DNA from 3 places in the Paenibacillus sp. JNU01 genome. Region 1 is predicted to be linked to each of the others. Evidence: a T-box and tRNA genes for the amino acid it is inferred to sense, from the RefSeq annotation. Region 1 holds a T-box; the other regions hold tRNA genes.
What was found. A T-box is a leader RNA that pairs with one kind of tRNA and senses whether it is charged. The one in region 1 lies ahead of leuS (leucine--tRNA ligase), so its partner is inferred to be a tRNA-Leu.

Region 1 (4,267 bases):
AGGTGAGGTGTGGAAGTGGAAAGTACATATAAAACAAGACTCTCGTCAGAACAAATAAATGCCATAATCGAGCAGCATCTATCTGCAAGTATACAGGACTACAAGGAAATGGTGGATGGCTGGGCCAATCATGCATATCTCATTACATTGAGTGACCAACAGCAAGTGGTACTCAAAATTGCCCCTTCGGCTTCCACCAATCTGATGCGCTGTGAGCAGGATCTGATGATTGCTGAGGTCGAGGCACTGCGTCTCATCGGCGAGTTGAAGGATGTTCCCGTACCCAAAGTTCTGGTTTATGATGATTCGTTAACCATGGCTTCAGCGCGGTATTTTATCATGGAGTACATGTCTGGAACACCCTATAATCAGGTCAAGGATCAGTATTCTGCGGAAGAGCAGGAAGCCGTTGAACAACAACTGGGGCGTTACAATCGTCGAATAAATGAAATCAAGGGCGAGAAGTTCGGATATTTCTCAGAGCAAAAACAGCGTTATTCCACATGGAAAGAAGCATTTATGAACCTGATGGAAGACGTTCTTGCCGATGGGGAAGAAGCCGGGATTACATTTTCGATGGATCACTCTGAATTGAGACGTTTGATTGAAGAGAAATCGGATGTGTTGGACGATGTAAAAGAACCTGTTCTTGTCAGCTGGGATCTATGGGATGGAAATATTCTAGTAGACAAAGGCCGCATCACAGCAATTATTGATTTTGAACGTTCACTGTGGGCAGACCCTCTGATGGAGCATTATTTCAGTCATTTTAACTATACACCCGGTTTTGTGAAAGGTTATGGGCTTGCGATTACGACTGAAAGTGAGCTAAAAAGAAGAAGTCTGTATGACTTGTACTTTGATCTGGTGCTGCGCATTGAGTGCGCTTATCGGCAATATGACAATCAGGAACATGTGAATTGGACTATTCATAACCTGGAGGAAGGAATTGAGCGATTTCGGTTGTCCTGAACAGCAACCGCGTTATGAAGGGTACGAACCATGAGCTTCAAGATGGCGTTTATAACATGTAATATTGACTTTGGGCTTGCTTTTTTATATAATGTTCCCGATATTGTATACATATTTCGATGATAAGGATTAGTAGTGATTTCTGTACATCACAGAGAGCCGGCGGTTGGTGCAAGCCGGTTGACAGTAAATTGCGAACTCGCCTTGGAGAAATGCGGTGATTACACCATCCTGTCTAACCTGCTAAGTATAAGCTGGAATTCAGGAATGGAAATCCGCATCGGTTAACCGCCGTTACAGGTCCAAAGGGAGTGGATGACGAAGCACGTTCGTCCGCTAACTAGGGTGGTACCACGGGAATTCAACCTCTCGTCCCTAGCGCTGCAAACGCTACGGGATGCTGAGGTTTTTTTGTTGCAATTAAAGCTAAGCGAGTAACCTGAAGGAGGAACAATAGATGAGTGAGAATAACCAGCCGAAGCACGGCTATCAGCCACAAGTCATGGAAAAAAGTTGGCAGCAATACTGGGATGCCAATAAAACGTTTAAAACGGGTGAGGACCCTGCTAAACCGAAATTTTATGCACTGGATATGTTCCCTTATCCATCCGGTTCAGGTCTGCACGTAGGTCACCCGGAAGGATATACGGCAACGGATATCGTTTCCCGTTACAAACGTATGCGCGGTTACAATGTATTACATCCGATGGGTTGGGATGCTTTCGGTCTGCCTGCTGAGCAGCATGCATTGGATACAGGTGAACATCCACGGCATATTACATTCCGCAATATTGACAACTTCCGTCGCCAGATCAAATCACTCGGTTTCTCCTATGACTGGGATCGTGAGATCAGCACAACGGACCCTGAGTATTATAAATGGACACAATGGATATTTATCCAGTTGTACAATAAGGGCCTCGCTTATGTGGACGAAGTCGCAGTAAACTGGTGCGAAGCACTTGGAACGGTACTGGCTAATGAAGAGGTTATTGATGGCAAGAGTGAACGCGGTGGACATCCGGTTGTACGTAAACCGATGCGTCAATGGGTACTGAAAATTACCGAGTATGCAGAGCGTCTGTTGGAAGACTTGGAAGAGCTGGATTGGTCTGAAAGCATCAAGGATATGCAGCGTAACTGGATCGGTAAATCGACAGGTGCAGAAGTTGTTTTTGCCATTGAAGGTCGCGAGGAAGTTATTAAGGTATTCACTACCCGTGCGGACACATTGTTCGGTGCGAGCTTTGCAGTACTTGCTCCGGAACATGAATTGGTAGAAGCGATTACAACGGATGACCAACGTGAAGCGATTCAGGCTTATCAGGAGCAGGCTTCTCGTAAGAGTGATCTGGAACGTACGGATTTGGCCAAGGACAAAACAGGTGTATTCACTGGTGCTTATGCAATCAATCCCGTTAATGGTGCAAAATTGCCGATCTGGATTGCTGATTACGTTCTTGCGGGTTATGGTACAGGTGCGGTTATGGCTGTTCCAGGGCATGATGCGCGTGACTGGGAATTTGCGAAGCAGTTCGGTCTGGATATCATTGAGGTTATTCAAGGTGGAGACGTTACACAAGAGGCATATTCCGGTGATGGCGCACATGTGAATTCCGATTTCCTGAACGGACTGAACAATGAAGAAGCAGTTGCCAAGATGATTGCCTGGTTGGAAGAGAACGGTAAAGGACAAGGGAAAGTAACCTATCGTCTGCGTGATTGGCTGTTCAGCCGTCAGCGCTACTGGGGTGAGCCAATTCCGATTCTGCATCTGGAAGACGGAACGATGAAGACCGTACCGGAGGATCAACTTCCACTGCTGCTGCCTGATATCGATCAGATCAAACCTTCGGGTACTGGAGAATCACCACTGGCGAATGTTACGGAGTGGGTGAATACGGTAGATCCGGAAACGGGAATGAAGGCGCGTCGTGAGACCAACACCATGCCACAATGGGCGGGTAGCTGCTGGTATTACCTGCGCTTTATCGATCCGCACAATGACAAGGAACTGATCTCCAAGGAGAAACAGCAGCAGTGGCTGCCTGTTGATCTGTACATTGGCGGAGCGGAGCACGCGGTGCTTCACTTGCTGTATGCTCGTTTCTGGCATAAAGTACTGTATGATCTGGGTGTTGTGGATACCAAAGAGCCGTTCCACAAACTGGTGAACCAAGGTATGATCCTAGGCACGAACAATGAGAAAATGAGTAAATCTCGTGGTAATGTCATCAACCCGGATGAAATTGTGAATGAATTCGGTGCGGATACATTGCGTCTGTACGAAATGTTCATGGGACCATTGGAAGCGACAAAACCGTGGAATGCAAACGGGGTTGAAGGCATGCACCGCTTCCTGTCACGTGTATGGCGTCTCTTCATTAACGAAGATACAGGAGCCATCAATGACAAGATTACGGTGGACGGTGGAACGGATGAGTTCAAGCGGACTGCTCACAAAACGATCAAAAAAGTGACGGAAGATCTGGAACATCTGCGCTTCAACACATCTATCAGCCAGCTGATGATCTTCATCAACGATGCATACAAAGCCGATACACTGCCTCGTGAAGCGATGGAGAACTTTGTGCAACTGCTGTCACCACTGGCACCGCATATGGCAGAAGAACTGTGGAGTCGTTTGGGTCATGAAGGTGGAATCTCTTACGTGGCTTGGCCGGAATATGACGAGTCCATGACAGTGGATGCGGAAGTAGAAATCGTTGTTCAGGTAAACGGTAAAATCGTAACTCGTGCGACGATCGCGAAGGACTTGGATGCACAGGGTATGCAGGACTTCACGATGGAGCTGGCACCTGTTAAGCAGGCGCTGGAAGGCAAGACCATTCGCAAGGTCATTGCCGTTCCAGGCAAACTCGTTAATATTGTTGCCGGTTAATCTCACCGGCTCGAAATAGTTCATCCAGCTTTAACAAATCTTCATCATATTTGTCATGTGTCGTGCGGATCAGGCTGTCGAAAACACCGTCGAGACTAACCTTCAGCAGTGCAAGTGCCTGAGCGGTAATACCGCCAGGTACAGCGACACGAGCTTGAAGCTCTTGCGGCGTGTATCCTCCTTCGGTAAGCAGCTTGCCTGTTCCCAGAAGCATTTCGCCAGCCAGAGCGCAGGCATCTGCTCTTTTGATGCCTGTCAGCTTCACGGCACTTTCGATCCATTGTTCCAAAAAGAACGATATGAATGCAGGTCCGCAACTGGAGAAGTCGGATGTGATTCGTGTACAGGCTTCGTCCACTTGGTACGGCCTGCCTATATGACTAAGCAGACTTT
Region 2 (4,267 bases), 2.7 Mb from region 1:
CTAGGCGCAGGCAGATGTGATGATGTCTGTAAGAAAAAAAGAGCCCCCGTTTCGGCTTGCGAAACATGGAGGCTCAATAAATGGGATGAATTTTGTACACTATATCAGGGCATCGAGGGAATATGCACCAGCTCCAGCGAGAGCAACACCAAGTAATGATCCAATCATCACAAGGTTATATTCGAATCCTCCGTTCAGATTCCATAGACCTTTATCTGCGTGAACCTTGGCTATGGCTACAATCATCGGAAGCATGAGTAGAATGGCTCCAACGATAATCCATAGACCGACTCCAAACAGGAATCCACCAATTAATTCAGCAAGTCCTGCGCACACGGCCAACGCTCTAGCGGGTTTCAGGCTAATCGCTCCGAAAAATTCAGCCGTCCCTGATACACCCTCACCCCCAAACCAGCCAAACAGTTTCTTGCAGGCATGTCCGATCATAATAAAACCGATAACGAGACGAATAATGAGTAGACCCGTGTCTAACATGAGATGATTTCCTCTTCTCTGAATGTGTTAAAGTATGATAATGAGTGTGTATATGCTACTTCAGTGATGATAGAATGGAGTCACATAGAGCCATCGTTGCAATATTATCCTTGGCGCTAGAATGTGGGACTGTCTGGTTCTGGCAGCACGTGATGAAGTGCGCCATCTCACCAACGAAACCGCGTAGATAAAGGTCGCGATAAGCTCCTGACATGGGAGATCCGGAAGGGGTATATACGGTATCTTGCTCCTCGAGAGATTTCCAGGGAAGGCTTGTCGAGCTTCGGGATTGATGGACAGTAAGAGTGTTGATCTCTTCAGCTGACGCAAATCCGTGATCAAAGGTGACGAGTACACTTTCACTCTCCCGTGACCAGGCACTCATGCCGGTAAAATAAGCACTGCCTACCACGTTATTTTCGAATACAAGGGAAATGCTTTGATTAATGTGCTCCCCATCCTTCACGGTTGTGCCTGTAACACGTATAGCTTCTCCGAATAAGTAGCGCATCAGATCGATCATATGAATGGCAGCGAGTTTGATGAACTGCTCCTCATCCTTGCAAAACGGGGTGCTGTCTACAGCGAATTTCATCTGAAACGAACGCACTTTACCTAGCGATCCACCATTAATGAGTTCTTTTAACTTCAAGTAGACCGGAGCATAACGCTTCATAAAACCAACCATGACAACGACGCCAGCCTGCTCGGCAGCTTCGGCTACAGTGGAGGCTTCCGCAGCGTTCCATCCAAGCGGCTTGTCCACGTATACATTTTTGCCAGCCTGAATGCATTCAAGGACAAGAGCAGTCTGATCCATAGGCTGGGCGACCACAACGACTCCATGACAAGTTTCCTGCTGTAACATAAGCTGAGCGTTATCATACGCTTTGCCATTGCTGCCAAATCTCAGCAGAGCTGCTTCAGATCGTTCCGTACTGCGAGTGGCAATGGCCTGGATCTGCGCTCCGCATTCAACGACAGAAGGATATATATTCGTGGATGCATGAAACCCGGCACCGATAAAGCACAGATGGGTTGTTTTCAAAATGAGATCTCTCCTTCAATGTATCATTCGTATTGGTGGTTTGTTTGCTTGATAATACGATAGGGTGTTTGACGTTGATAAAAAAGGACATATGTCCTTTTTCTGAATGGATAAAAAGAAGTTGCATTATTATTTTGGAGCATGTATACTCTGAATTACGGTAAAACAAGGAATTGCTTCACCGGAACGCTTTTCATCCATGGATGAGGAGATACATAATATGCGGTCGTGGCGGAATTGGCAGACGCGCACGGTTCAGGTCCGTGTGGGCTAACCCCCCGTGGAGGTTCGAGTCCTCTCGACCGCATCAAACCAAAGAAAGGTTCGCGAGTTGCTTTAGAGCAATTCACGAACCTTTCTTTTATTTTTACAATAACATTGTGAATTCGGTATTTCGCTGTTGGCACTCTAATGCTGACGTTGCCGCAGAATGACTGCCATAATGAGGCCGGTGATAGCTCCAGCTATTCCAAACAGTGTAACACTGGCAATAACCTCAACGGACTGGAGACGAAACAAAAAAGCGATACCGCTGCCAAAGGTGGTTCCGGCGAGAAATCCGAGCGATATTCCTAATTCGTTGGTTAATTTCATTAATTCACCTACTTGGACATGTGAGATATGGATTTGCAAATATGGGGAACAGGAAGTAAAGTGTGATCAGGAAAATCATCACATTTTATTTCCTTTTTTATCTTGCGGTTTTAACACGTTAATTATGCATGATATCTCATATGGGAGGGTAAGAGCGAATGAATATGAACGAACGAATTGCAGCGTGGAATGAGGAAGCACAGCAGTGCGCTTGTGGTCATCAACACCGAGTGGTAGATATGCTCATTCATCTGGAAGCCGGGGCCATTCAGAGGTTACCTGGTTATTTGTCTGAACAAGGGTACCGCCATGTGACGGTTGTTTATGATCGACATACGTTTCGGGCTGCCGGATCTGATGTGCTGAACAGTGTTCGGGAAGCGGGAATGCATGTGGATGAGATCGCTCTGCCGGAAAATCGTACGGGTGATGTTATTGCGGATGAAGCAGCTATTGTGCAGGTCATGTTGGGTGTGAAATTGGAAAGCCAGGCTGTCATTGCGGTGGGCTCAGGTACCATTCATGATCTGGTGCGATTTGTATGTTCCAAAATGAACAAGCCCTTTCTGTCGATACCGACAGCGGCTTCAGTGGATGGGTTTACCTCTGCAGGTGCGCCCTTAATTGTAAGCGGCATCAAACAGACATTTCAGGCTGTTCCGCCTGAGGCCATCTTTGCGGATATGAATATTTTGGAGCAAGCTCCCCGAGAGATGACGGCTGCTGGATTTGGAGATATGCTGGGCAAATATACTTCCCTTGCAGACTGGATTGTTTCTCGAGATCTGGGAGGAGAACAGTTCTGTCCGGTCGCTTATCGGATGACAGAAGAAGCGCTGAATTCCTGCATTAATCAGGTACAAGCTATTGCGGAGGGGCGAGCAGAGGGAGTAGCTGCATTAATGGATGCATTAATTATTTCTGGCATCTCCATGCTGATCATTGACCATTCCCGCCCGGCATCCGGGGGTGAGCATCACCTGTCTCACATCTTGGAGATGGAACTGATGCAGGCTGGAGAAAGACCGGTTCTGCATGGTGCCAAAGTTGGGGTGGCCTGTGCATTGCTTACGGTGAGATATAAAGAACTTGCACAAACTTCGGGTGAACCAGTATTTGCGATATATAACCAATTACCGGAGGCTGCTCAGCTCATCGCATGGTTGGAGCAAGTAGGTGGACCTGTGACTACTGAACAACTTGGTGTAACCCCGGAGATGGTGGAACATGCGTTTACCACAGCGCATACGCTTCGTCCTCGATATACCGGATTGAAATATATCAATGAAGTGTTAAAAACGAGGTAAGGGTTATTTCTAAGGATGTATGGTCTCCGAGATTGCATAGTATTGGCTTCTAGTGGGCTGAAATGGCCTTGGTTTGGATTAGAAAGCCGTGAAGGGGATCACCTGACGGCGTTGGCGTAAGTGCCAGCAAGGCTGCTTCAAGGTCGGGAGAGAAGAGGGGGATGTTTCATTTTAAAAAGGCTCTGGCCTCCTGGGAGGAGATCAGAGCCTTTTGGTTGTTCGCTTATTTAGTTGTTGCGACGATCTTTCAAGATGACATCTGCGAACAAAATAGTTTTCGGGATGCGGAAAAATTGCTCCGCTTGTTCCTGAAACGCAGCGGAAGGCAGTGTTCCCTGATGCAGCCATTTGCGGAAAGTGCCGGGATGAACCCCGATCCAGTGGCTGACATCTGTCACCGACAAATCATGGACCATACACAAGCCTGTCAAGATACGGTTACTAACCGGAGAACGGGTCACTGTACGCTTCATGAAGCGAGATGACTCGGGTTGACATATGACAGGGCTATTACGCACAACTTCCTCATTAAAAAGAATGTGGCGGGGATAGCCGAGCAATTGGCAGGTCTTGTCCAAATTGGTACTGCCGGGTATCCGTCCTTCATATACCCACGCACTGACACTGCGTGAAGAGATGGAAAGGTCTTCTGCGAGCTGGGACAATTTGATATCATTGGCCATCAGCACGGCGAGAAGAACACGATTACGGATTTGACAGCGTGTCGGTTTTCGGAATCGTTTAACACGGACGCCTTTTCCCAAGTATTTACGGTTGATCAGAGACCACGCCTGGATGGAATGTTGTTCTGGTTGATTAGGCA
Region 3 (4,267 bases), 3.2 Mb from region 1:
TTCAATTGGTGTTCTGTCTTCCTCTGTTCGGTAATATCCATGTGTGCAATCAAAGCTAGATCGGTATCCAGAATTGTATTCGTGTGAGACAGAGGGGTGAGTTCCACGCGAAACCACCTCTCTTCGTTGTATACAGTATACACGCAGATATCATATGTATGATTTCGATTAAAGGGTATTCCGCGTTCTTTCAAATTCTGTGCGACAAGTGCCGTGTTTGCGTTCTTGCTTCGTATTGCCCAGGCTTCCGTCAGATGCAGGTAATGTGCATGATTAATATTCGCATCCGGGTATGGTGGTGATTGGCCGAGCCCCTGTTGCCAGGCGCGGTTACAACTGTGAATGATCCAATTATGATCAACGATGATGAGTTGGTGACGTATGGACTGGAACGACAGTCTCTCCAGATCGGATGTAACATGTCTCATGGATGGGACCCTCCTTTGACAGAAATCTTATCTCAGTTCATCTGGAATATCCAAAATATCAGCGACCATGTGCCTGAATCGGGTTGCTTTGCGTGTGCCGTGGATGAGATTGGATAAACGGTAGGGTGGGATGCCGTGCTGTTCACAAAAGGTCTTCTGGTCCACTTGTAGTTCGGTTAGCCGTCGTTTGATGGCCCATCCGAACGGAGTGACTGGTTTTTTCTTGTTCTTGTTCTTGTTCAAAAGGGTTCACCCCTGGTTAGAATGTAGTATTCAGTCGCCCTTTCTTCATGTAGAATATATAGAAATGCGAGCTGTATATTTCATTATATACGTAAATCCGTCATCTAACAATTAAAAAAGACGGAAAAAAGTGTATTTTGTGATGTTAAATGGCGTAAATACGTTAAATAAACAAATAAGATGACAAAAAACACGTCGGCAAGGAGGTTGCCGGCGTGTTTTTTAGTTTGTTTGATGAAGGGAAGGGGGCGGGTTTGTGGATCAAGAGGACTAGGCTCTGTAGGCATGAAGTCCAGCTCCAAGCATATGGAAACTGGGGAAAAATGATTTCATGGACATTGAGGTTGGCTGTGCCAGTCCATCCGCAGCCGAGGCGCTTACGGTATTCCATTCAGTCTCCAGATCTGAGGCCAGGCGTACCATCAGATCTTTGGTTATATCGTTATTCAGGGGAATGACTTTGGAGGCTTTGGTTATGCAGGCATTCATGGCTGAATGCAGGTAACCAAGGACCGCTTCCTCGACCGGGATGTCGAGGTGGTGGTTAATCCAGGCGTGAACAGTGGAGAGGCAGCCAACCGAATCATATTTGGCGAAGATCTGTTCGAGCTGGCTAAAATCAATCCAGGGGTGCAGAGCGCGTGCCAGTCTGATCAATCGTTTTCCCATGGCGGCAGCTTGTTCTCTGAGATCTCCAGGAGTTCGCTGAACATGGACCAGTTTATCGATCAGAGCTATCCGCCATGTATCCTTGTGATCTGCTGCGGTATAGATGCCTTTGATGGCCATGCCTTCAAGACGAACAATGCTGGGATGCAACTGACAACGCATGAATGATTCGAGATCTTCAGCATTACGAATGGTACCCTCCCTGATATGGATATCCATGCCGAAGGAATGGGTAAACCCTCCAACCTGAATAGAGGAATCAAGCAGTTTGACATAATCGAGCAGCTTATTCCCACGGTTCACAATCATTCGCCTCCTGTGTTCGTTAAATGTCATGTTAAATGACATTTATATTCCTTTTTGTTAACTTTATGTTTGAAAATCCGAATTATATGATAGTTATCATCCCATAAACGTCCGCTTTTTGTCAATAGTATCCGTTAAATTTAATGAATAGATTCTGATATTTAATATTTGTGTCATTTTATATAACTTATTATGTTATTTATGTGACGGAGTTCAGGGAGGACTATATATAAGGAAGGACTATATATAAATGAATCAACAAGATCGGCTCTTACCGAAAAAGAGGGGATCAAATCTAATAATATGCAGTTCATGGGTAAACATGACGAGAATATGCGTTTTTTGAGGAAAATGCCTAGCTAAAAAAGAAGGTTTAAAAAATACTTTACTTTTATTTCAGAACCCTGTATAATCAATTCTGTTGCCGATTATTTACGACATGCGGTCGTGGTGGAATGGCAGACACGCTATCTTGAGGGGGTAGTGGGCGTATGCCCGTGGAGGTTCGAGTCCTCTCGACCGCATCATATGAACGATGAAGAAGAAGCTTTCCATTAATGGAAAGCTTCTTTTTTTGCCTTTTTGAACAGTCTGGTACCAGAAGTTGAAAAAAGGCCATCCATTACCGGGGGTAATGGTGCTCTACCTTCCGGCTAAGGGTGGCCGATGTACTATTTTTGCAGCAAGTTCTTGATATCTTCTTCAATCTTGTCAGGTGTTGTTTTGGGAGCATAACGTTTAACTACCTGTCCGTTCTGATCCACAAGGAATTTGGTGAAATTCCATTTGATTGCTTTGGAGCCGAGCAGGCCGGGTGCTTCTTTGCTAAGGTGTTGGAAGAGCGGGTGAGCACTTGAGCCATTCACATCAATTTTCTCAAACATAGGGAAGCTCACGCCATAATTCATCTGACAGAACTCCGCGATATCGTCGGAAGAACCTTTTTCCTGGGCAAACTGGTTGCTTGGAAATCCAAGGACTTCAAATGGCGCATCCTGGAACTTGTCTTGCAGTTCTTGCAGACCTTTGAATTGAGGTGTAAGTCCGCATGAGCTTGCCGTATTCACAATCAGTAACACTTTATCACGGTAGTCGGACATTTCAACTTCTTGACCGCGAAGGGTATTCACTTTGTAATCGTAGACTGTCATCTCAATCGCCTCCATGATATCATCTGATACCTTTCATTATATTGGTTACAATTAAATAATGCAAAACTAATATGGTGTTAAAAGAATCAAAACTGGCAAGTTGTGCAGAATGCGTGAATGAATTGCGAAGTGATTTACGCGAGAGTGAGAATTAGATAGCCTTGACGAGGTGGATAGCGTATAACCGTATTGTAAGCGTTATTATATATGAATAATGGCGAAAATCTGCCGATTCGGTGATCTGTCCGGACTTTACACCGCCATGGCACGGGTGTATGATTCATATCGTAATTTCAATTTAAAACTAAATTGTACCTGAAAAACGAAACAAACGATAATATCGCTCAATCTTAACTTAAGATATACGAACGATGTTTTAATCGCTGAGTTTCCATTCATTCATGAGTGGGAAACGGGGGAACCAACGGAATGCGCTGTCCAGGACAGTAGGCATTCATGGGGTGAATTTTCCGGTGACAGCCGGAAATAGGGCGACTCTCGCGCCCGAATCCGTCAGCTAACCTCGTAAGCGTTAAAGGGAGAGGCAACAAGCCGTACGCTGGTTCATGGCGATTTCGCCATGGATTCTTTAAGAAGCGTTCGGGAGGCCTTGGTCCCCCACGCTTCTTTTTTGTTGTCTTTTCACGCCAAGGGAGGAACGAATGATGGATACTGAGATGATCTTAGTGACTGCTCCTAATGAAGCAGGACGCAAATTTATCAAATTGCTGATGTACAAAAAAATGCCGTTTGCCGTTCTAACCAACAGTGCAGGGGAAGAGCGCAGACTCCGTAGAATCGGAGTAGAACATGTCATTCGCATGAATACGGCTGCAGCTCAAAAATGGTTTTTGCCGCAGGCAAGCGTTGGTAACGTGTTTATTTTCGAGAACAGCCTGAATCTGACCTGTCGTTATTTACAGATCTGTCGATCGTGGACATCAAAATCCCTATGCGTCATTACGGAGCAAAGCCATCCGAAGGGGATCTATCGGGGAATGGGTGCAGACCGGATTGTATATTCACTCAATGGGGAAGTCGGCTTTCTCCTCAATGGGTAATGTCATAGCTTGAGATTGCTCAGGTGTAAGGTGCCTGTTATAATTGAATGTATCGATAAACGGAAATTTGAGGAGACTCGTGCATGATGGTGAGTCTTCTTTTTTATGGTTTTAAAGGTAGTTCAAAAAGTCCGCTTTTGATTACGAAGGATGCCTAGCGGCATCATCAGCATCGAATATGAAATTCAGCCGAAATGTCCGTTGCTCACGTAGTTTTCCCTACGCTCCGCTACTCCATTTCTAGCTTCATTCCATCTTCTCGATACTGAAAACCAGACTTTTTGAACACGAACTTTTAGATTGCCTGTGGCTTACAAGGAGGAATTGGCGTGCCGGATGTGGGTGGATTGAAGTGGTTGTTTTTTGATGTTGGAGATACGCTAGTGGATGAATGGGACCCGGTTGATGA

Region 2: it has a tRNA-Leu gene. The T-box ahead of leuS (leucine--tRNA ligase) is inferred to sense a tRNA for this amino acid. The anticodon was not compared.
Region 3: it has a tRNA-Leu gene. The T-box ahead of leuS (leucine--tRNA ligase) is inferred to sense a tRNA for this amino acid. The anticodon was not compared.

The regions. Positions count from the first base shown of each region.
Region 1 covers NZ_CP169723.1:2,006,331-2,010,597, reverse strand. The annotation lists gene NLBNIHML_RS08695 (phosphotransferase family protein) at 16-972, shown strand; T-box leader at 1,083-1,352, shown strand; gene leuS (leucine--tRNA ligase) at 1,430-3,874, shown strand; gene comER (late competence protein ComER) at 3,855-4,267, opposite strand, start outside.
Region 2 covers NZ_CP169723.1:6,216,096-6,220,362, forward strand. The annotation lists gene NLBNIHML_RS27315 (DoxX family protein) at 100-495, opposite strand; gene NLBNIHML_RS27320 (Gfo/Idh/MocA family protein) at 551-1,543, opposite strand; tRNA gene NLBNIHML_RS27325 (tRNA-Leu) at 1,766-1,850, shown strand; gene NLBNIHML_RS27330 (hypothetical protein) at 1,952-2,137, opposite strand; gene NLBNIHML_RS27335 (sn-glycerol-1-phosphate dehydrogenase) at 2,296-3,444, shown strand; gene NLBNIHML_RS27340 (helix-turn-helix domain-containing protein) at 3,672-4,267, opposite strand, start outside.
Region 3 covers NZ_CP169723.1:5,639,647-5,643,913, forward strand. The annotation lists gene NLBNIHML_RS24485 (nitrogen regulation protein NR(II)) at 1-428, opposite strand, end outside; gene NLBNIHML_RS24490 (XRE family transcriptional regulator) at 456-671, opposite strand; gene NLBNIHML_RS24495 (urease accessory protein UreF) at 942-1,643, opposite strand; tRNA gene NLBNIHML_RS24500 (tRNA-Leu) at 2,088-2,170, shown strand; gene NLBNIHML_RS24505 (glutathione peroxidase) at 2,318-2,797, opposite strand; cyclic di-AMP (ydaO/yuaA leader) riboswitch at 3,169-3,344, shown strand; gene NLBNIHML_RS24510 (HAD family hydrolase) at 3,460-3,858, shown strand; gene NLBNIHML_RS24515 (HAD family hydrolase) at 4,188-4,267, shown strand, end outside.